3 regions of the Dickeya dadantii NCPPB 898 genome follow, and region 2 is predicted to be linked to each of the others. Evidence: predicted binding sites of a transcription regulator. Region 2 holds the regulator's gene; each other region holds the start of a gene.

Evidence for each region. Region 2 encodes sigma-54, which starts transcription at its own class of promoters, with help from an activator protein. Its sites were predicted from a motif close to GTTGGCACANNTTTCGCTNT; they were not measured.
Region 1: a site for sigma-54 is predicted at 5,326-5,345, ahead of norV (anaerobic nitric oxide reductase flavorubredoxin). Genes of this name have one in related genera too.
Region 3: a site for sigma-54 is predicted at 2,735-2,754, ahead of DDA898_RS16750 (gamma-glutamyltransferase family protein). Genes of this name have one in related genera too.

What each region holds. Positions count from the first base shown of each region.
Region 1 is NZ_CM001976.1:934,502-944,851, forward strand. Features, by position in the region: gene yjeH (L-methionine/branched-chain amino acid transporter) at 1-106, shown strand, start outside; gene ubiK (ubiquinone biosynthesis accessory factor UbiK) at 159-443, opposite strand; FMN riboswitch at 604-765, shown strand; gene ribB (3,4-dihydroxy-2-butanone-4-phosphate synthase) at 891-1,544, shown strand; gene tehB (SAM-dependent methyltransferase TehB) at 1,621-2,484, opposite strand; gene norW (NADH:flavorubredoxin reductase NorW) at 2,615-3,778, opposite strand; gene norV (anaerobic nitric oxide reductase flavorubredoxin) at 3,788-5,284, opposite strand; gene norR (nitric oxide reductase transcriptional regulator NorR) at 5,447-6,973, shown strand; gene fumA (class I fumarate hydratase FumA) at 7,417-9,060, opposite strand; gene DDA898_RS04700 (LysR family transcriptional regulator) at 9,510-10,350, opposite strand, start outside.
Region 2 is NZ_CM001976.1:310,465-320,814, reverse strand. Features, by position in the region: gene mlaF (phospholipid ABC transporter ATP-binding protein MlaF) at 1-195, opposite strand, end outside; gene DDA898_RS01950 (calcium/sodium antiporter) at 477-1,439, shown strand; gene kdsD (arabinose-5-phosphate isomerase KdsD) at 1,470-2,456, shown strand; gene kdsC (3-deoxy-manno-octulosonate-8-phosphatase KdsC) at 2,506-3,072, shown strand; gene lptC (LPS export ABC transporter periplasmic protein LptC) at 3,069-3,638, shown strand; gene lptA (lipopolysaccharide ABC transporter substrate-binding protein LptA) at 3,616-4,194, shown strand; gene lptB (LPS export ABC transporter ATP-binding protein) at 4,210-4,935, shown strand; gene rpoN (RNA polymerase factor sigma-54) at 4,983-6,416, shown strand; gene hpf (ribosome hibernation promoting factor) at 6,441-6,728, shown strand; gene ptsN (PTS IIA-like nitrogen regulatory protein PtsN) at 6,822-7,310, shown strand; gene rapZ (RNase adapter RapZ) at 7,460-8,314, shown strand; gene npr (PTS phosphocarrier protein NPr) at 8,311-8,583, shown strand; gene rnk (nucleoside diphosphate kinase regulator) at 8,764-9,174, shown strand; gene pmbA (metalloprotease PmbA) at 9,295-10,350, opposite strand, start outside.
Region 3 is NZ_CM001976.1:3,711,102-3,721,451, forward strand. Features, by position in the region: gene DDA898_RS16730 (amino acid ABC transporter permease) at 1-47, opposite strand, end outside; gene DDA898_RS16735 (amino acid ABC transporter permease) at 50-715, opposite strand; gene DDA898_RS16740 (transporter substrate-binding domain-containing protein) at 725-1,516, opposite strand; gene DDA898_RS16745 (MurR/RpiR family transcriptional regulator) at 1,792-2,631, opposite strand; gene DDA898_RS16750 (gamma-glutamyltransferase family protein) at 2,795-4,384, shown strand; gene hpxX (oxalurate catabolism protein HpxX) at 4,429-4,626, shown strand; gene DDA898_RS16760 (AtzE family amidohydrolase) at 4,623-6,035, shown strand; gene hpxZ (oxalurate catabolism protein HpxZ) at 6,032-6,412, shown strand; gene puuE (allantoinase PuuE) at 6,705-7,652, opposite strand; gene hpxA (allantoin racemase) at 7,707-8,444, opposite strand; gene DDA898_RS16780 (GntR family transcriptional regulator) at 8,441-9,184, opposite strand; gene DDA898_RS16785 (NCS1 family nucleobase:cation symporter-1) at 9,337-10,350, shown strand, end outside.

The DNA.
Region 1 (10,350 bases), 620 kb from region 2:
GGCGCTGTTGCTGACGCTCGGCTGGAAGTCGTTGTATGCGTTGGGGATGCTGGCGGCGTTGTGGTTGCTGCTGCCAGCCAGACGCGAGGCCGTGACGGCTGGGTGAAAGTGAAAGCAGACAGGGCAGAAAGCCCTGTCTGGCACCGCGCCGGCAGGGATTACTGCGGATCGGCTGGCGGCTGTGATGTCGGCTCGCTGCCTGCGGCTTTCGCTTCCAGCGCGCTCAGACGCTGCTCCAGCAGCGCCAGTTTCTCGCGGGTTCGCAGCAATACCTGGGTTTGCACATCAAACTCTTCGCGGCTGACCAAATCCAGTTTGCCCAGTTGCGATTGCAGAATCTGACGGATTTTCTTCTCCACATCCTCGCCAAATTCCCGGATGCCTTTTGGCATGGATTCCTGCACCTGACGGGCAATCTGCTCTAACTTTTTCGGGTCAATCATGACGCTTTCCTGAACTGTTTGACGAAATGGCCTATATAGCCCAAGTGTAATGCCAGACTGAAGCGGTATAAACAAAAAGTGATTTTCATGCGATGAATTTTGCGATCCATAAGCGGCGTTAGAGATTGCCCGTCCCTCCGGTTAGCGCTATAGTAGCCCTGCTTATTCTCAGGGCGGGGCGTAATTCCCCACCGGCGGTAAACCAGTTTGCGCCATCAGGCCAGCTGGAAGCCCGCGAGCGCTCAGGCGGTATCGTTTGAGGTCAGCAGATCCGGTGCAATTCCGGGGCCGACGGTAATAGTCCGGATGGGAGAGAGTAACGGTTTCTGACAGGCTTACGCCTGCCCGCGTTATTTTTGCGTTTTTGCCTGTTTATTCAGTGCAAAAGCGGCTCCTCAAGTTCGCCCTGATTCTGGTAATCCATATTAACAATGAGGTTTCTTTACCATGAATCAGACTTTACTTTCCGAATTCGGTACCCCTGTCGAACGTGTTGAACGTGCGCTGGATGCGTTGCGTCACGGCCGCGGTGTGATGGTGCTGGACGATGAAAATCGTGAAAACGAAGGTGACATGATTTTCCCGGCCGAAACCATGACCGTTGAGCAGATGGCGCTGACCATCCGTCACGGCAGCGGCATCGTGTGCCTGTGTCTCACCGAGGAACGCCGCCAGAAGCTGGAACTGCCGATGATGGTGGAAAACAACTCCAGCCATTTCCAGACCGCGTTCACCGTCACGATTGAAGCCGCCGAAGGCGTCACCACCGGCGTATCCGCCGCTGACCGTCTGACCACGATTCGCGTGGCGACTGCCGATGACGCTCGCCCGAGCGACCTGAACCGTCCCGGCCATGTGTTCCCGCTGCGTGCGCAGCCGGGCGGCGTGCTGGCGCGCGGCGGCCACACCGAAGCGACGGTGGATTTGATGCGTCTGGCCGGGTTCAAACCGTTCGGCGTGTTGTGCGAACTGACGAATGATGATGGTTCCATGGCCCACGCGCCGGAAGTGATCGCCTTCGCGAAACAGCACGCTATGCCGGTACTGACCATCGAAGATTTGGTGGCCTACCGCCAGGCGGCTGAGCGTAAAGCCAGCTGATTATCCGGCGGCGTGCCGCTGACTGTTGTTCCCGCAGGGCCGGTTTTCCGGCCCTGATTGTTTTCAGGCGTCGGCTTCAGGCAGGTTTGCGCGCCAGCAGCGTGGCAAAGCGCAGTTTGATACGGTTGCCGTTGGCGTCGGTTTTGTGCAGTTCTCCCACATCCTCGTTGTATTTCACGATCTCCCAGTCACGATAATAGTCGTGCAACTCGTTGTGCCCGAAGGTGAACGAGAACGGCATCGGGCAGGGGAAATCGTCGGTGGACATGGCGGCGACGATCAGGTTATAGCCCCCGGCGACGGTGTGTTGCTGCATGTTGCTGACGATAGCCGGGATCCGCGCCCGCTCCAGAAACATAAACACCACTGTCGACAGGATGAAATCGTACTGGTGACGAATATCGGCCAGATTGATGTCGTGGACGAACGCATCAATCCGGCTGAGCGGTTCGCCGGCGATGATGCTATTAAGTGAATCAATGCTCATCGCGTTTTTGTCGCAGGCGGTGACGTCAAACCCTTTCAGATTCAGGTAGAGCGCGTTGCGCCCGCCGCCGCAGCCCAGATCCAGCGCTTTTCCCGGCTGAACATAACGCAGGGCGTTGATCACTTCCGAGTGGGTGCGTGTCAGCTCATACTTTTTGTGGTAATAGTCTTCCGCCGAGCAGTAAAAGCCCAACTGGCATTCCAGATCGTCTGAAAATGAGACGATGCGATGCCAGCACTGCGGTTCAATATAGGGCGGTTGCTGCTGAGGTGAGAACTGGAAGCGCTCTTTGGTGTCACCCTGTTCTGTTAGCAGGTCGAACGTCAGCTCGCCTTTTAAAATCTGTAGCTTTGCCCAGGTACCTTCTTTAGTGTTGTGTTTTTCCTGGAATGCCGCAGGCAGCGTGCTGCTGTTCCATACCGGCATGTGTTTATAACAAATCAGTTCTTGCATAAAAACCTCGTGCATCCGCGTATCCGGCTATTCTATTAATCACGCGATGGTGTGACCAGAAATATGTATTGTAAATACATCAAATAATCTGCTGACCGTATGGCGACCATTACATCGATATGATGGCGACTCATGATGACAGTTGCCGTAACAGCGGAAAGGCGTCTTTCATGCGATCGCCACCCACGACGAACCCCCGCAGTTGCTCTCCTTCCATCCCTTTTGCCACTATTCCGCCACGATCGGCGATGGTGTGCCAGACCAGCTCCGGGTTCTGTGTTTCGCCAGCCAGCTGTAATGGAAACAGCGGGGTTTTCACCTTAATCAGCATTGCGGGTAGGGTGAGGGAACCGTTCCCTCCCCGTATCTGGTCAGCCGTATTACTGGTGCTGGTTATAATGCTGCTGGCAGCAATGTTGGCGGTTAGCTGAATCGGTTGCAAAAAGGGCAGCAGTTTGCCGTTGATTTCGGCGCAGTCGCCCAGTGCGTAAATATGCGGATCGGAGGTACGCATCTGACTGTCGGTAACGATGCCGCGATTCACCGTCAGACCGGCGGCAGTTGCCAGCGAGGTATTGGCGCGCAATCCGATGGCGGAGATCACTTCGTCGACCTCCAGCGTGCGCCCGGACATCAACGTGACTTCCAGGCCGGCGTCGGTTTTCTCCAACCGCTGAAGTCCGCTATTGAGCATCAGCTCTACGCCTTGTCGCAGCAAGGCGTCTTGCAGCCGGGCGCTGATGTCGACGGGCAGCAGCGCGGAAAGGAGATGCGATGCCCGATCCACCAGCGTGACGTGCTTGCTGGCCTGCGCCATATCCATCGCCAGTTCGCTGCCGATCAAACCCGCCCCCAGTATCAGAATGCGAGTCGCCTGCGTCAGACGTGTTTCCGCCCGGCGATATTCCTGTTGGCTGTTGAGCGTCAGCATCCACTCATGACCGGGAACCGGCGGTATCACGGCGCTGGCGCCCGTCGCCAGCACCAGTGTGTGATAATCATAGTGCCGGGTATCGCAGATAACCTGCCGTCGCCCGGCATCAATGCCGGTGACGGAGGTGTGCGCCAGCAGCGTAATCCGCTGTTCTTCGGCAAATTGCGCCGCGCTCATGCGCGTTAGATCGTCGGCGGGGCGATGCTGACTGATCACATGGCTCAGCTCCGGTTTGTTGTATTCATCGCCGCTGTCGGCGGTGATCAGGCGAATCGGGCGTTGGGTATCCTGCTTACGCAGGTTTTTAATCAGTTGCCGGGCGGCGAAACCCGCCCCGATAACAATGATGTCGTCAGACATGACCGCTCCTTAGTGGATGGGATTAAACACGTCTTTGCCTAAGCCGCATTCAGGGCACAGGAAACTGTCGGGCACATCAGACCAGGGGGTGCCCGGCGTCACGTCCTGCATCGGTTCACCGATGGCGGGATCGTAAATCCACTGGCACACGCTGCACTGCATCCGGTCATTATCTTGCGACGTTGACGCGCTGGTACAGGCGCAGGCAGATGGCGCCGCCATGATCGCCGGTGTTTCAGCCGTTTCGGCCGTTTTGGCGGTGTTGATAGCGGCGGCGTCGATAGCGGCGGCAGGCGATACGGTTAACGGATGCAACGCCCACTGCCGGGCAATTTCACGGCCGTGTTCCCGGCAGATTGCCAGCGCGGATCCATCCGGACGCCACTTGGTTTTCAGCGAAAGCGTGGTTTCAAAGCCGGCATCCATCAGCCGGGTCTGGATACGGTCAACCGCGCCGCCGTTCCAGCCGTAGCTGCCAAAGGCGGAGGCTTTCTTGTTCTGGAAACGCAGACCGGTGATTTCCTCCAGCATGGCGGCCACTTTCGGCATCATCACGTTATTCATGGTGGAAGAACCGACCAGTACGCCTTTGGAGCGGAACACCTGCGTCAGAATTTCGTTTTTATCGTGGCGGGCGACATTGTAGATTTTTACGGCGACACCCGGATCGACATCATGGATCCCTTGCGCGATGGCGTCAGCCATCATGCGGGTATTGTTGGACATGGTGTCGTAGAACAGCGTGATGCGATCTTCCTGATAGCTGTCGGCCCAGCGCAAATAGTGATGAATAATCTGCGCCGGGTCGTCGCGCCACACCACGCCGTGGGAGGTGGCGATCATCGACAGCGGCAGGTTAAACCCCAGCACTTCGTTGATCTTGGCGGTGACCAGGCGGCTGAACGGCGTCAGGATATTGGCGAAATAGCGCTGGCATTGTTCGAACAGTTCGCCCTGATCGACCTCATCATTGAACAGATGCTCATCGCAGTAGTGCTGGCCGAAAGCGTCATTGCTGAACAGGACCGCGTCGCCGCTCATATAGGTCATCATGCTGTCAGGCCAGTGCAGCATCGGGGTTTCGATGAAGACCAGCTGTTTGCCGTTGCCGATATCCAGCGAATCGCCGGTTTTGACGGTGTGGAAATGCCATTCCGGATGATGGTGATGGCCGGTAATGGAGTCGATGGCGTTATGGGTGCAGTAGATCGGCGTCTCGGGGATGTGAGCCATCAGTTCGCTCAGCGCCCCGGCGTGGTCTTCTTCGGCATGGTTGATCACGATGTAATCGATCTGCGCCAGATCGATCTCCGTCATCAGGTTCTGTACAAAATCACGACTGAACTTGTGGTCAACGGTGTCGATCAGCACCGTTTTTTCTTCCCGGATCAGGTAGCTATTATAGCTGCTGCCTTTCAGCGTTTTGTATTCGGTTCCGTGGAAATCGCGCACTTCCCAATCCCGCTGCCCGACCCAGTGAATATTGTTTTTAACATGAATAGACATCGTAATACTCCAGTGAATGTAGTAAAGGTGGATGCGATGTCATTGCATGAGCCGTGCCAAATTTTATCTGTTTGATTATTAAGTACTTTAAAAATACTCTTTGTCATTATGACAATAACTGAGTAATGTCTTTTTGACACTCCTTTGTGAAAAAGACAGACCATGCCGCTATCGATAGATTCCTTTGCGCACATTGCCATTGAACTGCAACAAGGGCTTTCAACCCGGGACCGCTTTCAGCGCCTGCTCAATAGTTTGCGCCAGTTGCTGTGTTGCGATGCCGCTGCGTTGCTGTGTTATGAAAGCCAACTGCTGCGTCCGCTGGCGACCGATGGACTGGCGCCGGACGTGCTGGGGCGGCGTTTCCGGTTGTCCGAGCATCCCCGGCTGGAGGCGATAGCCCGGGCGGGCGATGTGGTGCGTTTCCCGGCGGACAGCCAGCTTCCCGATCCTTACGATGGCCTGATTCCCGGTCAGGAAGCGTTGAAAGTCCACGCCTGCGTCGGCCTGCCACTGTTTGCTCACCATACGCTGATCGGCGCGCTGACCATTGATGGGATGGACCCTCACCAGTTCGATCATTTCAGCGATGAGGAACTGCGGCTGATTGGCGCGATGGCGTCCGTTGCCTTGAGCAATGCGTTGCTGATGGAGCAACTGGAACGGCAAACGCTGGCGCCGCTGCCGGATGCCGCTCCGATGGCGGATGCGGAGGCTGACGAGATGGTGGGATTATCTGAGCCTATGCAGCAGCTGAAAAAAGAAGTGGCTATCGTGGCCGACAGCGATCTTAACGTGCTGATCATGGGGGAAACCGGGGTCGGCAAGGAGCTGGTGGCGCGGGCTATCCATCAGGGATCGCGGCGTGCGGGCCGCCCGCTGGTGTATCTGAACTGTGCCGCACTGCCGGAGTCGGTGGCGGAAAGCGAGCTGTTTGGTCACGTGAAAGGGGCGTTTACCGGCGCCATTCACCACCGTACTGGCAAGTTCGAACTGGCGGACAACGGTACGCTGTTTCTGGATGAAATCGGCGAATTGTCGCTGACGTTACAGGCCAAACTGTTGCGGGTATTGCAGTACGGCGATTTGCAGCGCGTAGGCGACGACAGTAGCCTGAAAGTGGATGTGCGCGTGCTGGCGGCCACCAACCGGGATTTAAAACAGTCGGTACAGGAAGGCGCTTTCCGCGCCGACCTGTTCCATCGTCTGAGCGTGTTTCCGCTGTCGGTGCCGCCGCTGCGCGCGCGCGGTCAGGATATTGCCGTGCTGGCCGGTTTTTTCTGCGAGCGCAGCCGTGCCCGGTTGGGGTTGCAGCGGCTGGCGTTGTCGTCGGAGGCGACGCAGTTGCTGGCGAGCTATCCATGGCCGGGAAATGTGCGCGAGCTGGAACATGTGATTTACCGGGCGACCATTGTGGCGCGGGCCGGTGGAACGACCGGCGATCTGACATTACGCCCGGAGCATTTGAATCTGGATGGCGTTTTGCCTGACGAGCCTCATTCGGCCGCCGCCGATACCGTACCGCCGTGGCGTGGCGTCAGCCTGCGGGATGCGACGGATCAGTATCAACGGCAGGTGATTAGCGACACGTTGACGCGACATCAGGGCAACTGGTCATCTTGCGCCCGCGAGCTGGCGGTGGATAGCGGTAATTTGCACCGGATGGCAAAACGGCTGGGGATAAAATAATTTTGTGTTGATAAACAGCTTGATTATTTTGTTACTGGAGAATTTATGCCGGAGCGGCGAGATGTTTCGTGCGTGATGACATTGGCTGTCCCTTTGCAGCAGCATCGCACGCACGACAAGGAGAGGTTCACGCCACCTCTCCTTGACCTCTGGCTGGGGGCTAAACTGTGCCGCTGCGCGGTTCCCTCGGCGTTCGTCTTCGCTATTCGGGCCGCTCGTGACACGATTACTCGCCCCATCCCTGGGGCTCGCCCTGCGGGCCAGCGTAAACGGTGTTCAAAAACGCTTCCGGCGTTTTTGTCAGACGCGGCACGAGCTTTCGCCGCGTCCATGCGGCTCACCCGGCGAATTCGCCCACCTCGGCACAGTTTTTAACGCCGGAAAAACCGTCACCTTACCTGTAAGGGGCTGTCAGCAATATTGTCCCCTAGCCTGACGAATCATCAACCGCAGCGGGTGCAATTCTGCGACTGGATCACCTGGAAGAAGTCGTTGCCCTTGTCATCCACCAGGATGAAGGCCGGGAAGTCTTCTACTTCGATTTTCCAGATAGCTTCCATACCCAGCTCCGGGTATTCCACGCATTCCAGGCTCTTGATGCTGTTTTGCGCCAGAATCGCCGCCGGGCCGCCGATGCTGCCGAGGTAGAAGCCGCCGTGTTTATGACAGGCGTCGGTCACCTGCTGGCTACGGTTGCCCTTTGCCAGCATGATCATGCTGCCGCCGTGGGATTGCAGCAGATCAACGTAGGAATCCATACGGCCGGCGGTGGTGGGGCCGAGTGAACCGGAGGCGTAACCTTCCGGCGTTTTGGCCGGGCCGGCGTAGTAGATCGGGTGATCTTTCACGTATTGCGGCAGCTCGCCGCCGTTATCCAGCAGCTCTTTCAGCTTGGCGTGCGCAATGTCGCGCGCCACGATGATGGTGCCGTTGAGCGACAGACGGGTGGAAACCGGGTACTGCGACAGCGTTTTGAGAATATCGGCCATCGGGCGGTTCAGGTCGATGCGCACCACTTCGCCTTCGCCGGCCTGACGCAGGTGTTCCGGAATGTATTTGCCGGGGTTGGTTTCCAGCTGTTCCAGCCAGATACCCTGACGGTTAATCTTGGCCTTGATGTTGCGGTCCGCCGAGCAGGACACGCCCATGCCGATCGGGCAGGAAGCGCCGTGACGCGGCAGACGGATCACACGTACATCGTGGGCGAAGTATTTGCCGCCGAACTGGGCGCCGAGCCCCAGATTGCGGGCTTCTTCCAGCAATTCCTGTTCCAGCGCCACATCGCGGAACGCCTGACCGTGCTCGTTGCCTTCGGTCGGCAGCTCGTCATAGTAGCGGGTGGAGGCCAGTTTGACGGTTTTCAGGTTGGTTTCCGCCGAGGTACCGCCGATGACGAACGCAATGTGGTACGGCGGGCAGGCCGCGGTGCCCAGCGTACGCATTTTTTCCACCAGATAGTTGGTCAGCTTACCCGGCGACAGCAGCGCTTTGGTTTCCTGATACAGGTAGGTCTTGTTGGCGGAACCGCCGCCTTTGGTGACGAACAGGAATTTGTATTCATCGCCTTCGGTGCTGTAGAGGTCGATCTGCGCCGGCAGGTTGGTGCCGGTGTTGACCTCTTTGTACATGTCCAGCGCTGCGTTCTGAGAATAACGCAGGTTGTCTTCGATAAAGGTGTTGTACACCCCGCGCGACAGCGCTTCGGCATCGTCGCCACCGGTCCACACGCGTTGGCCTTTTTTGCCGACGATGATGGCGGTGCCGGTGTCCTGACAGGTGGGCAGGATGCCTTTGGCGGCGATTTCGGAGTTACGCAGGAACTGCAGCGCGACATAACGGTCGTTTTCGCTGGCTTCCGGGTCGAGCAGGATATCGGCGACCTGTTGCTGGTGGGAAGGGCGCAGCAGGAAAGAGGCATCGTGGAATGCCTGCTGGGCCAACAGCGTCAGCCCCTGCGGGTCGACTTTAAGAATATCCTGGCCTTCAAACTGGCTAACGGAAACAAAATCGCTGCTGATTAAACGATATTCGGTTTTATCCTTCGCTAATGGAAACGGATCTTGGTAATAGAACGGTTTATTCGACATTTTCTTCTCACTTGCAGCCGCATAATGGAATGATTCATCGGGTCTTATTTTCCGTCTAGGGCTTTTGTGCCGGTCTTATTGTTGTGTCAATCGTTGTGGTGTCAATCGCCTCGGGCACGACGACAAAAGCAATAAACGTCGGGTGATATTCCTTAACTTGCGCCAGTATCGCGCCCCTTGAGGGATACCGCCTCACATACTATGGCTTTATGACCGGGAGTACCACGCTGACAAGTCACATTATTTTTATCTCCGTCATGTTTTCGTTGAAAATATATCTCAGACAGAAACATAACGCTGTTACCGGCAAAAATGACCCCTGGGCGCGTCATATTAAGTCATTTATTTAAATTAATTAAGTGTGGCGTGCGACAGCTAAATATCCATTAAATAAATAAGGTTTATTGATTGCCCAATTAAATTGCGCATTCGGTTTCACAGACGGATGTTCATTCGCGCTGTTCCAGCAGGGTATCGATCAACCACAGCCCTGCCGGGCCGGGAGGGAAAGGGCGCGACCAGGCGATGTCCACCTCAATTTGCCGCGGCCAGCCGGGCAGCGCCAGTTCTACCAGTCGGTTTCGCGCGTATTCGTTCACCAGCCAGCGCGGCAGGATGCTCCAGCCAAATCCTTGTTCCGCCATTTCCAGCAGCATCAGGTACGACGGCGTCGACCAGGTGGCGCCTTCGGACTGCGGCCGTTCCCGCTGGCTATAGGTGTGAAGGCACAGCTGACGCGCCGTGGCGAGCTGTTCCTGGGTCACCGGCGTGTGCTGCGCCAGCGGGTGAGTGCGGGCCGCGTAGATCGCCATTTCGGTTTTCACCTGCAACCGGGATACCGCGATATCGATAGGATAATGCGCCTGCGACTGCAATACGCCGATATGGGCGCGCTGCGATTGCAGCAGGTCCACCACGTCCTCGTCTTCCGCAATCAGACACTCGAACTCCACATCAGGAAAACGCTCGGCGAAGCGCTGCAACACTGGATAGTAGTGGCGGCATTGCCAGGTGTCCGACAGCACAAAAGTCAGCCGCGGCTCCACCTTATCCGCCAGCCGGATCGCCAGTTCGTCCAGCGCTTCGCTGGCGGACAGAATGGCTTTGACGTGGCTGAGCACCTTGCGTCCTTCGTCGGTCAGCGCCGGCTGATGGCCGCGCCTGTCGAACAATGTCAGGCCCAGATCCGCCTCCAGATTCGCCACCGCCGTGCTGACGGTGGACTGGCTTTTTTGCAGGTGACGAGCCGCCGCGGAAAAAGAACCGGTATTCACGGTGGCGATGAACGCC
Region 2 (10,350 bases):
GAACCAGATTTCGCCGCTGTCCGGTTGCAGTTGCCCGCCAATCAGACGCAGCAGCGTGGTTTTACCGATGCCGGACGGCCCCATGATGGCCGTGATTTTTTGTTTTGGCACGTTCAGCGAGACATCCGAAAAAATCGGCCTGTTGCCCCGCCGGAAACTGAGCCCGCGAATTTCTACCAGATTTTCGTGGTTCATAGTCTCTTTCCTCAACGGCCGCCGATAGCAGCCGCCCGTTTTCACATTTTTGCGCCGCACAGCCCCGACAACTGTCTTCCAGGGTGTTACGCTGGCCCCTTCACTGTTACAGAATCAGGACACCGGTTCGTGACCAAAATTGCCATTGGTTTTACTTTTTCGCCCTGCGCAGTCAGAATTAGCGCTAACGAGGAAAAATGGCGGTTTTGCTTATTATTCGTCCAGAAATACTGGTTTGTTCGCCAATAAACCGGTGATTATACCTGAATAAAGGACGCTGCATGCTTTTTGCGACAGTACTGTTAATTGTTGGTTTAGTATTACTGGTTTATGGCGCCGACCGTCTGGTGTATGGCGCCGCCGTACTGGCCCGCACCTTTGGCGTACCGCCGATGATTATCGGCATGACGATTGTAGGCATGGGCACCTCGCTGCCCGAACTGATGGTATCCGTGACCGCCGCGCTCAACCATCAGACCGACATGGCGGTCGGCAACGTATTGGGTTCAAACATCGCCAACATTCTGCTAATCCTCGGCAGCGCCGTGCTGATTCGCCCGTTGACTTTTCATTCCCCCCTGTTGCGTCAGGAACTGCCGCCCATGCTGGTGGTGACGCTGCTGTGCGGCGTACTGCTGCACGACAGCTTCCTGAGTCGCCTGGATGGCGTGATTCTGCTGCTGACGGCCGGTGGTTGTATCGTGCTGATGCTGCGTATGGCGCGCGCCGCCCAGAACCGTGGCGACGACAGCCTGACCCGGGAACAGATGGCCGAGCTGCCCAGAGAGAACAACCAGACTGTGGCGCTGCTATGGCTGCTGATCGGCCTGATTATTCTGCCGATGTCAGCACGGATTGTGATCGATAACGCCACTGTCATCGCCAATTACTTTAATATCAGTGAACTGACCATCGGGCTCACGGTGCTGGCCGTCGGCACCAGTCTGCCGGAATTGGCGACCGCGATCGTCGGCACCCTAAAGAAAGAGGACGACATCGCGCTCGGCAACCTGATTGGTTCCAATATCTTTAATATCGTGATAGTGCTGGGCGTGCCAGCGCTCCTGTCCCCCGGTGCGGTGAATCCGCTCGCGTTTGCGCGCGACTATTGGGTGATGCTGGGGGTCAGCGCACTCCTGACGGTTCTTTGTCTTCGCCAGAAACGGCGCATTGGTCAGGGCGCGGGGGCATTGCTGTTGTGTGCGTTCATCGCGTACCTTTCGATGCTGTTCTTGTTCTCATAGCCAGAGCATTGGCAACGCAGGATGTTTTACATGTCACATTTCGAGCTACAACCTGGTTTCGATTTCCAGACCGCCGGCCGGCAGGTACTGTCCATCGAACGCGACAGCCTTGCGCAGTTGGATCAATACATTGACGACAATTTTTCGCGCGCCTGCGAGAAAATGTTTTACTGCCACGGCAAGATAGTGGTGATGGGTATGGGCAAGTCGGGGCATATCGGCTGCAAGATGGCGGCCACCTTTGCCAGCACCGGCACGCCCGCCTTTTTTGTCCACCCCGGCGAAGCCAGCCACGGCGATTTAGGCATGATTACCGCGCAGGATATCGTGATCGCCATTTCCAACTCCGGCGAGTCCCATGAAATTCTGGCGCTCATCCCGGTGTTGAAGCGCCTGCAGGTGTGCCTGATCTGCATGACCGGCAATCCGGAAAGCACGATGGCCAAAGCGGCGGACATCCATCTTTGCGTCCATGTATCGCAGGAAGCCTGCCCGCTGGGTCTGGCGCCGACCTCCAGCACCACCGCTACGCTGGTGATGGGCGATGCGCTGGCCGTCGCGCTGTTGCAGGCGCGCGGCTTTACCGCCGAAGATTTCGCGTTGTCGCACCCCGGCGGCGCACTTGGCCGCAAACTTTTGTTGCGGATCAACGATATCATGCACACTGGCGACGAGATCCCCCGCGTCGGCCGCGATGCGTCGCTGCGTGACGCGTTGCTGGAGATTACCCGCAAGAATCTGGGGATGACGGTGATTTGCGGCCCGGACGATCGTATCGAAGGCATCTTTACCGATGGTGACTTACGCCGGGTGTTCGACATGAATATCGATCTTAACAGCGCCGGCATCGCCGATGTGATGACGCGCGGCGGTATCCGGGTTACGCCGCAAACGCTGGCGGTGGACGCCCTGAATCTGATGCAATCCCGCCATATCACCTCACTGCTGGTGGCGGAGGACGACCGCCTGCGGGGGATCGTCCACATGCACGATATGCTGCGCGCCGGCGTGGTATGAATCGGCGGCGTGAGTACAACGCAGAATGAAAAACCAAGGATATGTGTGAATGAGTGAAATCCGGCCGCAAACCGATACCTGCTACGGGCCTGTCGATACCCAGGTCATGCAACGCGCCCGTGATATACGGCTGTTAATCTGCGATGTCGATGGCGTACTTTCCGACGGCCTGATCTACATGGGCAATCAGGGCGAAGAACTGAAAGCCTTCAACGTTCGCGACGGCTACGGCATTCGCTGCCTGCTGACGTCCGACGTCGACGTGGCGATTATCACCGGCCGTTCGTCGCAGCTGCTTGTCGACCGCTGCCAGACGCTGGGTATCCGCCATTTATATCAGGGACAGTCGGATAAGCTTTTGGCCTTCCGCGAGCTGTTGGATACACTGTCGCTCACCGCCAGCCAGGTCGCCTACATCGGCGATGATCTGATCGACTGGCCGGTGATGGCCGAGACAGGGTTGAGCGTCGCGGTGGCCGACGCCCATCCGTTGCTGCTGCCCAACGCGCACTATGTGACGCGTATTGCCGGCGGCCGCGGCGCGGTCAGAGAGATTTGCGATCTTATTCTGCTGGCGCAGGGTAAACTGGACTTCGCCAAAGGGCTGTCGATATGAGTAAAACAAAACGCTGGCTAACGCTGTTGCTGGCATTGATTGCGTTGGTGCTGATCGGGTTAAATCTGACAAACCAGCGTGCGGGAAATGGGCCGACGGAAGTGCAGAATAATGATCCGGCCTATACCATGCAGCAAAACATTACCGTGGTGTATGACCCGACCGGAAAGCTGAGTTACAAGCTGGTGGCCGAAAAAGCGGAGCACTACAACGCCGACCAGGTAAGCTGGTTTACCCAGCCGGTGGCGACCATGTTTAATGAACAAACCGTCGCCACCTGGTCGGTACGGGCCGACCGCGCCAAACTGACGAAAGATCGCATGCTGTATCTGTACGGTCATGTCGAGGTCAACAGCCTGACCAACGACTCACAGTTGGAGCGAATTAAAACGGATAATGCGCAGATAAATCTGGTTACGCAGGACGTGACGTCGGATGACGAAGTCACCCTGTACGGTGTCAACTTTACTTCTAACGGACTGAAAATGCGCGGAAATCTGCGCAGCAAAACCGCTGAGCTGATCGATAAGGTAAAATCCTATTATGAAATCCAACCAAAAAATTAATGTTTTACACAGCATACTGATCGCCAGCTCGCTTTTTGCCGTCAGTGTTCCGGCACTGGCGCTGACCGGCGACACCGATCAACCCATCCACATCACCTCCGATCAGCAGGCGCTGGACATGCAGGGCAATGTGGTGACGTTCACCGGCAACGTTATCGTCACGCAGGGCTCAATAAAAGCGCAGGCCGACAAGGTGGTGGTCACCCGTCCTAACGGCCAACAGGGCCATGAAGTGATCGAGGGTTACGGCAACCCGGCTACCTTCTATCAGATGCAGGACAACGGCAAGCCGGTCAAAGGCCATTCTCAGAAGATGCGTTACGAAATGGACAAACAGCTGGTTATTCTGACCGGCGACGCCTATCTGGAACAGCTGGACAGCAACGTCAAAGGCGACCGCATCACTTATCTGGTGCAGCAGCAGCAGATGGAAGCGTTCAGCGACAAAGGCAAGCGAGTCACCACCGTGCTGGTCCCGACGCAGTTGCAGGACAAAGGCACCCAGAACGGCGCCAAGCCCAGCGGCAACACCGGCAAGCCCACCAAACAACAGTGAGTAACGCGCTAACCCATGGCAACACTAATCGCCGAAAATCTGGCCAAGGCGTATAAAGGCCGCAAAGTGGTGGAGAACGTCAGCCTGAATGTGAATTCGGGCGAAATCGTCGGGCTGCTTGGGCCCAACGGGGCCGGCAAAACCACCACCTTCTACATGGTTGTCGGTATCGTCCCGCGCGACGAAGGCCGCATCGTGATCGACGATGAAGACATCAGCCTGCTGCCGCTGCACGATCGCGCCCGCCGCGGCATCGGTTACCTGCCGCAGGAAGCCTCGATTTTTCGGCGTCTGAGCGTCTACGACAACCTGATGGCGGTGCTGGAAATCAGAAAAGATCTGACCCGTGAACAGCAGCAGGATCGCGCCCACGAACTAATGGAAGAGTTTCATATTGTTCACCTGCGCGATAGTTTGGGACAATCGCTGTCCGGTGGTGAACGCCGCCGGGTGGAAATCGCCCGGGCGCTGGCCGCCAACCCCAAATTCATCCTGCTGGACGAACCCTTTGCAGGGGTAGACCCGATTTCGGTCATCGACATCAAGAAAATCATTGAGCATCTGCGCGATAGCGGATTAGGCGTGTTGATTACCGACCATAACGTTCGCGAAACGCTCGATGTCTGTGAACGTGCTTATATCGTTAGTCAGGGCCAGCTTATTGCCCACGGCTCACCGATGGATATACTGGCGAATGAGCAGGTAAAACGAGTCTATCTGGGCGAAGGCTTCCGACTCTGATAACGTCATTTTAGGTTGATCATTCAAAAAGGAAGTTAGCGCACGTTATGAAGCAAGGTTTGCAACTCAGGCTCAGCCAGCAACTGGCTATGACACCGCAGTTACAGCAGGCCATCCGCCTGCTGCAGTTGTCCACGCTTGAACTCCAGCAGGAAATCCAACTGGCGCTGGAAGGCAACCCGTTGCTGGAGCAGGCCGATATTCATGACGAAGTGGAAACCCAGGAAAGCAGCGACAGCGAAACGCTGGATACCCGCGAGGCGCTGGAGCAGAAGGATATGCCCGACGAGCTGCCGCTCGACGCCGCCTGGGATGAAATCTACACCGCCGGCACGCCGTCCGGCACCAGCACTGACTACCGTGACGAAGAGCTGCCGGTCTATCAGGGCGAAACCACCCAGACGCTGCAGGATTACCTGATGTGGCAGGTGGAACTGACGCCGTTTTCCGACACGGATTCCGCCATCGCCACGTCTATCGTGGACGCGGTGGACAACACCGGCTACCTGACCGTGTCGCTGGACGATATCCGCGACAGCATCGGTAACGACGATGTGACGCTTGAAGAAGTGGAAGCGGTGCTCAAGCGCGTACAACGCTTCGACCCTGTCGGCGTGGCCGCCCGCGATCTGCGCGAATGCCTGCTGGTGCAGCTATCGCAGTTCGACAATGGCATTCCCCGTCTGGCCGAGGCCAGACTCATCGTCAGCGAATACCTCGACCTGCTCGCCAACCATGACTTCCGTACCCTGATCCGCACCAGCCGTCTTAAGGAAGAAGTGCTGAAAGAAGCGCTGGCGTTGATCCAGTCGCTGGATCCGCGCCCGGGGCAGTCGATCAACACCGGCGAATCCGAGTATGTCATTCCGGATGTGCTGGTGCGCAAAATTCAGGGCCACTGGGCGGTGGAGCTTAATACCGACAGCGTGCCGCGTTTGCAGATCAACCAACAGTACGCCGCACTCGGCAGCAGCGCGCGCAACGACAGCGATGGCCAGTTTATTCGCAGCCATTTGCAGGAAGCCCGCTGGCTCATCAAGAGTCTGGAAAGCCGTAACGATACTCTGCTGAAGGTGACCCGCTGCATTGTGGAACAACAGCAGGCGTTCTTCGAACACGGCGAAGAATTCATGAAACCCATGGTGCTGGCGGATATCGCCCAGGCCGTGGACATGCACGAGTCCACCATTTCCCGCGTAACGACCCAGAAATTTCTGCACAGTCCGCGCGGTATTTTTGAGCTGAAGTATTTCTTTTCCAGCCACGTCAACACCGACAACGGCGGCGAGGCATCATCCACCGCTATCCGCGCGCTGGTCAGGAAACTCATTGCAGCGGAAAACCCCGCTAAACCGCTGAGCGACAGCAAGCTGACCTCACTGCTTTCCGAACAGGGAATCATTGTGGCCCGCCGCACTGTCGCCAAGTATCGAGAGTCTTTATCTATCCCGCCGTCAAACCAACGCAAACAGCTGGTTTGACCCCTACATGAGAAGGAAGACGATATGCAGCTTAACATTACCGGACACCACGTCGAAATTACCGATGCTCTGCGTGAATTCGTAAACTTAAAATTCGCCAAACTTGAGCAATACTTTGATCGTATCAATCAGGTGTACGTGGTACTGAAAGTGGAAAAGATCCTGCACATTGCGGATGCCACCATCCACGTCAACGGAGGTGAGCTGCATGCCACATCGGAAGCGGATGATATGTATGCCGCCATCGATCTCTTGATCGACAAGCTGGCAAGACAGTTAAACAAACATAAGGATAAACTGAAACAGCACTGATTTTTGCCGTTTCAGGTGCAGGGACAGCAACCGGCCCACTGTGTGATGGCGGGCCGGTAACCTAAGGCAACAGTGTCGTTAAGTGAACGTATCATGAACAACGAGCCCGTTATGCAACTTAGCGCTGTTCTCCGTAAGGAGTGCACGCGTAGCGCCGTCCACTGTCAGAGCAAAAAGCGCGCACTGGAAATCATCAGTGAACTGGCCGCCAGACAGCTCAACCTGCCGCCGCAGATGGTGTTTGAAGCGATTCTGACCCGGGAACGCATGGGCAGCACCGGCATCGGCAATGGCATCGCCATTCCGCACGGCAAGCTGGAAGACGAGAATACGCTGGGCGCGGTCGGCGTCTTTATCCAGTTGGAACAGCCGATCGCCTTTGACGCCATCGACAACCAGCCGGTCGATCTGCTTTTTGCCTTGCTGGTTCCCACTGAACAATGTAAAACCCACTTACATACTTTGTCGCTCGTCGCCAAACGGCTGGCGGATAAAACCGTGTGTAAGCGGCTGCGCGCCGCTCAAAGCGATGACGAGCTGTATCAGATCATGACGGAAGCGGATCTGTCCGACCAGCCCTGACGGCTGGCGGGCGCCGGTTTCGGCTGCTTTCCACAACACGCGTAACAGCAGGCGCGAGCCTGACAGGATGCCGGCCCTGCCGGGAAAACGAAGTTAGCTAACTGTGGCGGTGGACATTCACCATCCCGCTGCCAGGGGGGAGTCGTCAGATGGTGCTGATGATTGTCAGTGGTCGTTCAGGTTCGGGGAAATCCGTAGCCCTGCGCGCGCTGGAAGACATGGGTTTCTATTGTGTAGATAACCTGCCGGTGGTGCTGTTGCCCGAGCTGGCGCACACGCTGGCGGAACGAAATATCTCCGCGGCGGTCAGCATTGACGTGCGCAACCTGCCGGAAACGCCGGAAGTGCTGGAACATGCCCTGACCCGCCTGCCCCAGAGTTTTTCTCCCCAACTGCTGTTTCTGGACGCCGATCGCAATACGCTGATTCGGCGTTACAGCGACACCCGTCGCCTGCACCCGCTCTCCAGCAAAAACCTGTCGCTGGAAAGCGCTATCGATGAAGAAAACGATTTGCTGGAGCCGCTGCGCTCGCGCGCCGATCTGATCATCGATACCTCGGAAATGTCGGTGCATGAATTAGCAGAAATGTTGCGCACCCGCTTACTGGGCAAACGCGAGCGCGAGCTGACCATGGTCTTCGAGTCATTCGGCTACAAGCACGGCATCCCGATTGACGCGGACTACGTGTTTGACGTGCGTTTCCTGCCTAACCCCCACTGGGACCCGAAACTGCGTCCGATGACGGGTCTGGATAAACCGGTGGCCGCGTTTCTTGACCGGCACACCGAAGTCCACAACTTCATCTATCAGACCCGCAGCTACCTGGAACTGTGGCTGCCAATGCTGGAAACCAACAACCGCAGCTATCTTACCGTCGCCATCGGCTGTACCGGCGGTAAGCACCGTTCCGTCTACATCGCCGAGCAACTGGCGGATTACTTTCGTTCCCGTGGCAAAAACGTACAGTCACGCCACCGTACGCTGGAAAAACGCAAATCATGACCGTCAGGCAAACCGTTGAAGTGAAAAACCGCTTAGGGATGCACGCCCGCCCGGCCATGAAGCTGTTCGAGCTGGTACAAAGCTTTGACTCCGCGGTGTTGCTACGCAATGAAAGCGGCACCGAAGCCGACGCCAGCAGCGTCATCGCCATGCTGATGCTGGATTCGGCCAAAGGGCGCCATATCGAAGTGGAAGTTACCGGGTCGGATGAAGAACAGGCGCTGGCGGCGGTTATTCAGCTATTTGAAGCCGGGTTTGACGAGGATTAATCTGTCGCATTTCCTCCCGCTGGCGCAAGTCGCCATTCGTGATCCCGATCTCTTCCTTTTTATGCGGTACGTTTTTATGCGGTAAGTTCCTGGCATCCCTGCTACCATCGGATTAACTTATGCCCCTGCCCTTCGTGGCGGGGGCGTTGTTATCAGTTATTGCAAAAACTGGAGAAACATATGGATAAACCGCACCTGACGATTAGCGAGCTGGATGCCGAACGCCTGGATGCGCTGCTGGAGCAGCCCGCTTTTGCCGATACCGAGGTGGCGCAGGCCCTGAGCGAAGAACTGGATCGGGCGGATATCGTCCAGCCGGTCGAGATCCCAGGAGATGTGGTCACCATGAATAGCCGGGTTCGGTTCCGCGACCTGCTCACGACGGAAGAACATATCCGCACGCTGGTCTATCCGGCCAGCCTGAAAGACAGCCGGGAACAGATTTCGGTCATGGCGCCGCTGGGAGCCGCGCTGCTCGGCATGCATGTCGGCAACAGCATTGCCTGGCCGTTGCCGAATGGCGAAGAAACGCGGATTGAAGTGATGGAACTGCTCTACCAGCCGGAAGCGGCGGGTGAATACCACCGCTGATAACGCCGAAATGCGCCAAACGACTGCCCTGAATATCCGGGCAGTCAATGTCTGTGCAGCAGTCAATGTCTGTGCAACAGCCAATGCCGGTGCAGCAGTTAATATCGGTGAAAAGGAACCTTATACCCCGGCGATCTTCATCGACGGCAGCAACACCGAACCGCACTGGATATTGCTGCGCGTCTCGATATCATCACCGATGGTCACCATGTTACGCAGCATATCTTTCAGGTTGCCGGCGATGGTGATTTCGCTCACCGGATACTGAATTTCGCCGTTCTCCACCCAGAATCCGGCGGCGCCGCGGGAATAATCCCCGGTTACCGCACTGACGCCCTGCCCCATCAGGCTGGTGACCAGCAAGCCGGTGCCCATTTCCTTCAGCATGCCGTCAAAATCCAGCCCGCGCCCGGCAATACGCCAGTTATGAATCCCGCCGGCATGACCGGTGCTCTTCATGCCCAGCTTACGACCGGCATAGGTGGTCAGCAGCCAGGTTTGCAGCACGCCCTCTTTGACGATATCGCGCTGTTCGGTGCGAACGCCTTCGCTGTCGAACGGAGTCGACGCCAGCCCTTTACGCAAATGCGGCAGTTCCTGAATGGTCAGCCATTCCGGCAGAATCTGTTTGCCGAGACTATCCAGCAGGAAGGTGGATTTACGATAGACGCTGCCGCCGCTGATGGCGCCGACCAGATGACCGAACAACCCGGTCGCCACCTCGGCTGAGAACATCACCGGCGCCTCCATGGTAGCCAGTTTACGTGGCGACAGGCGCGCCAGCGTACGGCGGGCGCACTCTTCACCGACCCACGCCGGCGAGTCCAGATCGCCCAGCGCACGTCCGATGGTGTAGGCGTAATCGCGCTCCATATCGCCGTTGTGCTCGGCAATCACGCTGACCGACATGGAATGGCGGCTGGAGCAGTAGCTTTGCAGCATGCCGTGGCTGTTGCCGAACACCTTGATGCCATAGTGGCTGTTAAAACTGCCGCCTTCGGTGTTGGTGATGCGTTTGTCGGCCTTCAGCGCCGCCTGTTCGGCGGCGGCGGCCAGCTCGATACCGCGATCGGCGTCCAGCTCCGCCGGGTGGAACAGATCCAGATCCGGCGCCTCAAACGCCAGCAGATCCTTGTCCGCCGGGCCAGAGCATGGGTCAACCGAGGTGTAACGGGC
Region 3 (10,350 bases), 1.4 Mb from region 2:
CCGGCCAGCAGCAGGTTGCGCACAATATCCCAGTCAGTAAACGTCATCATCAGCGCGGCGTCCCCAGAAAGCGTCGCCCGGCCAGCAACAGCAACTGACGCATCAACATCGACAGCGCCAGATAGCAGAGCGTGGTCACCAGATACACCTCAAAGCTGAGGAAGGTCCGGGACTGAATTAAATTGGCGGCGAAAGTCAGCTCTTCGAACGACACCTGCGATACCACGGACGAACCGAGCATCACGATGATGCACTGACTGACCAGCGCCGGATAAATCCGTTGCAGCGCGGGCGGCAAAATCACCCGCGTGAACGTCTGGGCGCGCGACAGCCCCAGCACCCGCGCGGCTTCCCACTGGCCTTTCGGCGTCACCTGAATACCGGCGCGGATAATTTCCGTGCTGTAAGCCCCCAGGTTGACCAGCATCGCCAGCAGGGCGGCCTGCCCGGCGGTGAGCTTAAGCCCCAGCCCCGGCAGACCGAACACGATGAAAAACAGTTGCACCACAAATGGCGTATTGCGGATCGCCTCGACGTACAGGCCCCACAGGCGGCTGACGACGGTCGGTTTACCGCTACGCAATGCCGCGCCGCAAATGCCGATGGCGATCCCGCCGATCGTCGCCATCGTCGTCAGTTGCACGGTGACCCACAGGCCGGCCAGTAACTCCGGCCAGTAAGGCCACAGCGCCGCGAAATGAAGCTGATAAGTCATGGCGTATCCTTACGCGCCCAGATTGGCCGGCAGCGGCGCTTTCAACCATTTCTCGGACAGGCCGTTGAGCGTGTTGTCCTTAACGGCTTTTTCAATCAATTCGTCGATTTTCGCCTTCAGCGCCGGCTCGTCCTTCTTCAGGCCGATGTAGCAAGGCGAGTCTTTCAGCATGAATTTCGCCACCGGCGCTTTGGCCGGGTTCTTCTCGGCAATCGCCGCAATCACCAGATTACCGGTGGCGATATACTGCACCTGCCCGGACAGATAGGCCGACAGCGTGGTGTTGTTGTCTTCATAGCGCTTGATGTCGGCGGTTTTAGGCGCAGTCTCGGTCAGCACCATGTCTTCCACCGCGCCGCGCGTCACGCCGACGGTTTTGCCCTGCAACGCCTCCGGCGCGCCGACATCGGTGTCTTTCGGACCAAACACACCAAGGAAGAACGGCGCGTAGGCGCGGCTGAAATCGATCACTTTTTCACGTTCGGCGTTTTTACCCAGGCTGGAAATCACCAAATCCACCTTATCGGTCTGCAAATACGGCACGCGGTTGGCACTGGTCACCGGCACCAGCTGCAACTTTAGTTTCATCTCGCTGGCCAGATAGCGCGCCATGTCGATGTCGTACCCCTGCGGCTGCAAATCGGTGCCGACCGAGCCGAACGGCGGGAAGTCCTGCGGCACAGCGACACGCAACACGCCGCGTTTCTGGATATCCTGCAACTGGTCCGCCATTACCTGTCCGGCCTGAACCATCAACAGTGCTGCACCAACTACCGCCAAAAAACGTTTTCCGATCTTCATTGCTGTGCCCCCAGTTAAGTTAGTTTGAAACCAAAGATTCTTCAATAAGAATATTGAAACCTTCGTTGCAAATAAAAAAGCAAAATGCGTGCCAGATATCCGGCTAGCGTTTCGCTACCGCAGACCGGGGAGGAATTGCGCTGAACCAGGTAAGTACGGGGATTTATTCAGTGGAAGAAAGCGCCCGAATCTCAGTCCGCAGCGCACAATAACAGGTCATAACAAGAGGAATTTATTGCACCAAAAAAGAACATCCGCACCAGTAAGGCGCGCGATTAACGCTGCTCCAGTTCATCCAGTTGCAGGTAAAGATCGGCAATATCGTGAATGCGCTGACGGCCGTCCGCCAGCATCTGATGCAGCAACGCATTGCTGATCAGGTTAACCAGACTCATGGCGCTGGCGTAGCTGTCAAAAGCCGACACGCTGTCCAGCGGCGCGGTCAGCGACCAGGTCGCCAACGGCGGCAGCGTATGCGCCTGCGGTTCGCACAGCAGCAGCACCGGAATCTGCCGGGTGCGCAAGTGCTGCAACAGCGGCAGGATCAGCCGCGGACGGCGACGGAACGCCACCACCACCACCACATCCTGCTCATCCAGATCCGCCAGTTCCTCCGCCAGCGTCTGGCCGGGTTGCGCCAGCAGCGGCACCGCTGGGCGGATTTGCAGCAGTTGCTGGCGCAGATGCAACGCTACCGGATAGCTGTTGCGCAGCCCGAGCACACAGACGCGCCGCGCCTGCTGCAACGCCGCGATCAGCGCGCCGAACTGCTGTGGATCGATCTGGTTGACCCACTGCGTCAGGTTAGCCATTTCCTGCTTGTAATGGCGCGACAGCAGGGTGTTGCCCTGCACCGCGTCGCGGTTATCCGTCAGCGGCATGCCGCTCTGGCGCAGGGTGCGCAGCTCATCGCGCATCTCCCGGTAGCTGGGGTAACCCAGGCGGCGGAACAGGCGGCTGACCGTGGCTTTGGACACGCCGCTCAGCCGCGCCAGCTCGGCGCTGTTATAGCTAATGAGGTCGTCTAAATGGTCAAAGATAAATTCCGCCACCCGCTGTTCCTGCGGCGACAGTTCGCTGTACTGGCTGCGTAACCGTTCATCAATCTGCTTCATGCCTGTCCTTGTCACTTTTTGCGCTCTGTAACTTTTGTTTCACCCTTTCGGCGTTATGCTGAACATAGCATATAACCGTCGGCCGACGACAAGCAGAAAAAAAGATGGAACAGCTTTTGCTTAGCATCGACCACCCTACCGTCTAACAAGAGCCTTATTACTCATGATGCAAAGCAATATCGCCCCATCGGGCATGGCGGTCACGCCGCATCATCTTGCCAGTGCCAGCGCGCAGCGTATTTTGCGCGCCGGAGGCAATGCCATCGAAGCGATGGTCGCCGCCGCGGCCGCCATTGCGGTGGTCTACCCACACATGAACAGCCTGGGCGGCGATGGCTTCTGGCTGATTGTGCCGCCGCAGGGCGACCCGATCGCCATCGACGCCAGCGGCGCGGCCGGTTCGCTGGCGACCCGCGCCTTATATGCGGGGGAAAACCGCATTCCGCACCGCGGCCCGACCGCGGCGCTCACCGTAGCCGGCACCGTGGGCGGCTGGCAGGAAGCGCTGACCTACGCCGCCGAGCTGGACATCAACCGCCCGCTGCCGCTCGCCACCCTGCTGGAAGACGCCATCGGTTACGCCCGCCACGGCATTCCGGTCACCCAGTCGCAGGAAGACGCGCTGATTAACCGCGGCCACGAACTGAGCGATTTCGCCGAATTCTGCCGCGTATTCATGCCGCAGGGCGAGATCCCGCGTACCGGCAGCCGTTTTACCCAACCGGACCTCGCCGACACGCTGCAACAACTGGCGCAGGACGGGCTGGACAGCTTTTACCGCGGCGCGCTGGCGGCGCGCATGACGGCACAAATGGCGGAACTGGGCATGCCGGTCACCGCCGACGATCTGGCGAATTACCGCGCCCGCCGTACCGTGCCGCTGGTGCTGAAACACAGCAAAGGCGAGGTGTTTAATCTGGCGCCGCCGACGCAGGGACTGGTGTCGCTGGCGATTCTGGGCATCACCGACCGTCTGGGGATGGAAGACCTCAGCGACAGCCAGACCATACACCGCGTGGTGGAAGCCACCAAGCTGGCTTTCAGGCTGCGCGACAAATACATCACCGACCCGAAACGGATCACCCAGGATATCCAGGCGCTGTTATCCACCGGCCATCTGGATATGTTGAGCAAGCATGTTGACACCCGCACCGCCGCGCCCTGGGGGCAAGGCAAGGGGCCGGGCGACACCGTCTGGCTGGGCGTGTGCGATCGCCACGGCCTGTCGGTGTCGTTTATCCAGAGCCTCTATCACGAATTCGGCAGCGGCATGGTGCTGCCGGGCACCGGCGTGCTGTGGCAGAACCGCGGCGCCTCCTTCAGTCTGGACCCGGCCCACTTGCTAGCGCTGGAGCCGGGCAAGCAGCCGTTTCACACCCTCAACCCGGCGGCGGCGCGACTGTCTGACGGACGAACCATGGTGTACGGCTCAATGGGCGGCGACGGTCAGCCGCAGACGCAGGCGGCGCTGTTCATCCGCCATGTGATACAGGGCGTGCCGCTGCAACAGGCGATTACCGCGCCGCGCTGGCTGCTGGGCCGCACCTGGGGCCAGTCTTCCGACACGCTGAAACTGGAAGATCGCTTTACGCCGGCCACCGTCGAAGCGCTGCATACGCTGGGTCACGATGTGGAACTGCTCGGCGGATTCAGTGAAACCGTCGGCCACGCCGGCGCTATCGTCCGCCATGCCAACGGCATGCTGGAAGGCGCCAGCGACCCGCGCAGCAACGGCAGCGCCGCCGGGTTTTAATCTCACTATCTTGCTAATCTCACACCCCGATAAGGTCTTCACTTATGGAACATAGGGATATCGATCAGGACGCGCTGGCCGCGTACCTGCAACAGATGGAAATTCTGTTGCAACTGGATCTGGATGATGCCCGTCGCCAGGAACTGCATGTACAATTCACACGCATCGCCGCGATGGCGCAGCCGCTGATGGCGTTCCCGCTGGACGAACGTCAGGAAGTGGCGGGGGTATACCGGCCATGAACCCCGCTCAGCTGTCCATCCGTGCGTTGCAGGCCGAGCTGGCGGCCGGCCACCTTTCCGCCGCCGATATCGCCCGCGACACGCTGGCGCGCATCGAAAACGACAATCCGGCGATCAACGCGTATACCGGCGTCACGGCGCAGCGTATGCAGGCGGAAGCCGCCGACATCGACCGCAAGCGTCGTCAGGGAGAAACGCTGCCCGCGCTGGCGGCGGTGCCCTACGCGGTGAAAAACCTGTTTGACGTCGCCGGCGAAACCACGCTGGCCGGCGCCAGACTGTTCAGCCAGCGCGCGCCGGCCGCTCAGGACGCATTTGCGGTGCGCCAGTTGCGGTCCAGCGGCGCGCTGCTGTCCGGGTTGCTGAACATGGATGCTTACGCCTACGGTTTTACCACCGAAAACAGCCACTACGGCGCCACCCGCAACCCGCACGATCTGACGCGCATCGCCGGCGGCTCCTCCGGCGGCTCGGCTGCGGCGGTGGCGGCCGGGCTGGTGAATTTCTCGCTCGGCAGCGACACCAACGGTTCGATCCGCGTCCCCGCTTCGCTGTGCGGCATCTTTGGGTTGAAACCCACCTTCGGACGCCTGTCGCGCCACGGCACCCAGCCGTTTGTCGGCAGTCTCGATCACATCGGCCCGCTGGCGCGCAGCGCCGACGATCTGGCGCGGGTGTATGACGCGCTGCTGGGGCTCGATCCGGCGGATCGGTTCCAGGCGGATCAACCGTTGCGATCAACCGTCGCCTCGCTGGCGAACGAGGCGCCGCTGCGCAGCCGGGTGCTGGGCGGCTACTTCGCGCAGTGGTGCGATGAACAGGCCGCCGCCGCCGTGCAACAGGTGGCCACCGCCCTGCAAGCCGATGACGACGCGGTGCTGGACAACGCCGCGCTGGCGCGCACGGCGGCGTTTATTGTTTCCGCCAGCGAAGGCGGCAACCAGTATCTGCCCGCGCTGCGCGCCACGCCGGGTCTGTTTGAACCGCTCTCCCGCGAACGGCTGCTGGCCGGGGCGATGATCCCGGCCGCCTGGTACGTGCAGGCGCAGCGTTTCCGCGATCATTTCCGCCGCGACGTGCTGGTGCTGTTCGCCGATACCGATCTGTTGATCGCCCCGGCCACGCCGTGCCCGGCGACATCGATCGGTCAGGACACCATGCGTATCAACCACACCGATTTACCGATCCGCGCCAGCATGGGTATGCTGACCCAGCCGATTTCGTTCGTCGGCCTGCCGGTAGTGACGGTGCCGTTGGCGACCGCCAGCGGCCTGCCGATTGGCGTGCAACTGATTGCCGCGCCGTGGCGGGAAGACGTCGCGCTGCGCGCCGCCTGGCGCCTGGAACAGCTCGGCATCGCCCGGGTTTTGCCGCCCGCATCCCTTAATTCACAAGGAGCTTCTGTATGACACCCGAGATCAATCTGCCTGACGTGCTGGCCGAGGTCACCACCGCCTTTTACCGCTACGAAAAGGCGCTGACCGGCAACGACATCGAGGTATTGGACGCGCTGTTCTGGCATGACGAACGCACGGTGCGCTACGGCGCCTCGGAAAACTTGTACGGCATTGAACAGATCCGCGCTTTTCGCGCCGCCCGCCCGTCGGCCGGGCTGGATCGTCAGTTGCAAAACACGGTGATCACCACCTACGGCCGCGATACGGCGGTCGCCAGCACCGAATTTCGTCGTGAAGGCAGCGAGAAAATCGGTCGTCAGATGCAAACCTGGCTGCGTACCGAACAAGGCTGGCGGATCGTGGCGGCTCATGTGAGCCTGATGGTGTAACGAACGGAACCGCGGATAGCCGGTATGTGTTTTACCGGCTATCCGGATGCGCTAACGGGAGGCTGTCGCGGCGGCGAGCATCCCGGCAAGTAATAACACCCGCAGGTATCGTGAAACACAAAGAAGCCGGACAATGAAATCTATCGGTGACATTGTCCGGCAGGGAGATTGTCTGGCGAAAACAGACGGTAGATAAAACGATATTGGCTGAAAGCGGTAAACGCGCCATCGCTACTATCTACTATTAGTAGCGTCTCTATCGTCTCTATCGTCTCTATACGTATCTATCGCCTCAGGCCGGATATGGATGCGTCCGATACCAGTGTTCGGCGATATCCTGACGGCGACAAACCCACACCCGCTCGTGCTGCTGGATGTAATCAAGGAAACGCTGCAACGCCCGGAAACGCCCCGGCCGCCCCAGCAGGCGACAGTGCATGCCGATAGACATCATTTTCGGCGCCTCATCCCCTTCGGCGTACAGCACGTCAAAGCTGTCCTTCAGATAGCTGAAAAACTGTTCGCCGCTGTTGAACCCCTGCGGTGAGGCAAAGCGCATGTCGTTAGCATCCAGCGTATAGGGAACGATCAGGTGCGGCCGCACCCCGCCGTCCACTTGCCGCACCGGCAGCCAGAAGGGCAGATCGTCGCCGTAGTAGTCGCTGTCGTACAGGAAACCGCCCTGCTCCAGCACCAGTTGCCGGGTGTGGGGGCTGTCGCGCCCGGTGTACCAACCCAGCGGCGGCTGGCCGAACAATTCCGTGTGCGCCGCAATCGCCTGTTGCAAATGCGCGCGCTCGGTGTCGATATCCATATTCTGGTAGTGAATCCAGCGCCAGCCGTGGCTGACCACGTCATAGTCCGCCGCTCTGATGGCTTCGACCACCGCCGGGTTGCGCGCCAGCGCCATCGCCACGCCGAACACCGTCAGCGGCAAGCCGCGGCGCTGAAATTCCTGATGAATACGCCAGAAACCGGCGCGGGAACCGTATTCATAGAGCGAATCCATCGACATGTGCCGCGCCGGGTAGCTGGCGGCGCCGATAATATCGGACAGAAACTGCTCGGAACCGGCGTCGCCGTGCAGCACATGGTTTTCTGCCCCTTCTTCGTAATTGAGCACAAACTGCACCGCGATACGCGCCTGTCCGGGCCAGCGGGCGTGCGGCGGCTTACCGGCATAGCCTATCAGGTCGCGCGGGTAGTCAGGGTCTGAACCCCATTGCTGAGAGAGTGTCATGATTTCTTTCCTGAATTGATATGACCGCCACGGTACGGCGTTACACGCCGCCGATTAACGCAACGTTCCGAATGCGCCGGTCAACGGTTTGTCCAACGGATAGTCAAGATCGCCGTGTTTGCTGGTAGTCAGCCCCAACCCAACCAGCGACTCCACCATTTTCACCGCCGCGCCCACGCCGTCGATAACCGGAATTCCCAGCTCCTGCGTCAACGCCTGCGCCAAATCGGCCATACCGCCGCAGCCAAGCACAATGGCGCCGGATCCATCCTGCCGCTTCGCCTGTATACACATTTCCCGCACCTTGTGCTGCGCCAGCCCCTGACCGTCTTCCAGCGCCAACACCGGCAGGTCGATAGCGTGCAGCGCGGCGCAGTGATGTTCAAAGCCGTAACGCTGCAACAGGTGACGGGCGATGATCAGCGTGCGCGGTAGCGTGGTGACGATGGAAAAGCGTGTCGCCACCAGCGTCGCCAGGTGCATCGCCGCTTCGGCAATGCCCACCACCGGCGCACACGCCAGCTCTCGCGCCGCCAGCAGACCGGGGTCGCCAAAGCAGGCGATGACATGGCCGCTGACGCCCTGCTCGCGGCCCAGCCGAACCTGCTCCAGTACCCCGATAGCCGCTACCGCTTCGTCAAAATGCCCTTCGATCGACGGCACACCCTGCGACGGGCATACCGCCAGAATGTCGGTGCCGGACGCCGCCGCTCGCCGCGCCGCCTCACCGATGGTTTCGGTCATCGCCAGGCTAGTGTTGGGGTTGATCACCTGAATCACGCATCGGCTCATTCGGCTTGCTCCTCGTTACTCCGACCGAGCGGCTTCAGATGGCTGAACAACCGCGAAAAATCCGGCGTGGCCGCGCCGTCGCCGTCAAAACGCAGGCTGGCGACGATGTCGTCGAAATGCTGCTGCATGGCGGTGGTTAACGCCGCCAGATCCCGGTTGCGCAGCAGCGTCAGCAAATCGTGGTGGTCGTGGCAGCGGCAGCCCTGTTGCCAGGGCGCGCCGTAGGCGGCGATCGCCAGCGACGATCTCAGCGTCAGTTGCGACACCATGCCGGTCAGCACGCTGTTGCCGGAAATCGCCTGCAACTGTATATGGAATGCGGCCGACAGGCGGATCGCTTCCGGTCCGTTGCGATCCTGATGCGCTTTCTCTTCCGCCGCCATCAGCGTCTCCAGCGCCGCCAGGTGCGGCGGCTGACAGTGCGCGATCACCACGGGCAGGTTGGCGCACTCCATCAGGCTGCGGGTCTGAAAAATCTCGCGTGCTTCTTCTACCGTCGGCGTCGCTACCTGTGCACCACGTTTGGGCAACAGCGTGACCATTTGCACCGTCGCCAAACGCTGTAGCACCTTGCGGATCCCGGTACGGCTGACGCCGAACACCTCCGCCAGCGCTTCCTCCGGCAGGCGGGCGCCGGGCAGCAATTGATGCTCGACGATCGCGTTTAGCAACGCTTGATAGATAACTTCATCTTTTTGCTCGAAAAATGTCTCTTTTCCAACACCGTACATATCGCTCATCGGTTTCTTCCGTCATCACGTCCATCGCCAAATCGTACACACAAAATAAATTTATTGTATACAAAATTCACCGATCTGGCCCAAATCCTGCAACACCCTCTTGCCTGATTTTTTTACCTTTATTTATTCGTCATCAAAAAGGAGCAGATTCCATGCCAGAAAACATGACGCCAGCCGGAACCACCCCGGCGCATTACAGCCCGAGACTGTGCAATGAAGATTTGGCCCCGACGCGTGTGCAAAGCTGGTCCTGGTACAACATCTTTTCATTCTGGATGTCGGATGTACACAGCATGGGCGGTTACGTGGTGGCGGCCAGCTTCTTTACGCTGGGCCTGGCTAGCTGGCAGGTGCTGTTGTGCCTGCTGGCGGGTATCTGCATCGTGCAACTGTGCGCCAATCTGGTGGCCAAACCCAGCCAGCTCAGCGGCGTACCCTATGCGGTGATGTGCCGTCAGTCCTTCGGCGTGTTCGGCGCCAACATTCCGGCGGTGATCCGCGGGTTGATCGCGTTCGCCTGGTACGGTATCCAGACCTATCTGGCCGCCAGCGCGCTGATGCTGGTGCTGTTGAAATTCGTGCCGTCGCTCACCCCGCTGACCACCAGCCACTGGCTCGGCCTGTCGACGCTGGGCTGGCTGTGCTTCGGCGTGATGTGGCTGTTGCAGGCGATGGTGTTCTGGCACGGCATGAGCGCCATTAAGCGCTTTATTGATATCGCCGGCCCGGCGGTCTACGTGGTGATGCTGGCGCTGGCCGGGTGGATTGTATACAAAACCGGACTGGAGAATATCTCCTTCACGCTGGGCAGCAAATCCCTCAGCAGCGGCGAGCAGGTTTGGCAGATGATCACCGCCACGGCGCTGGTGGTGTCCTACTTCTCCGGCCCGTTGCTCAACTTCGGCGACTTCTCCCGCTACGCTAAAAGCATGCAGGAAATCCGCCGCGGCAACCGCTGGGGCTTGCCGTTCAACTTCCTGCTGTTCTCCATCGTCACGGTGGTGATCGTCTCTGGTACTCAGTCGCTGTTCGGCCAGATGATCACCGACCCGATCGAAACCGTCAGCCGCGTCGGCAACAGCGTGGCGGTGGCGCTGGGCCTGCTGACCATGATCGTCGCCACCATCGGCATCAACATTGTCGCCAACTTCGTTTCTCCGGCGTTC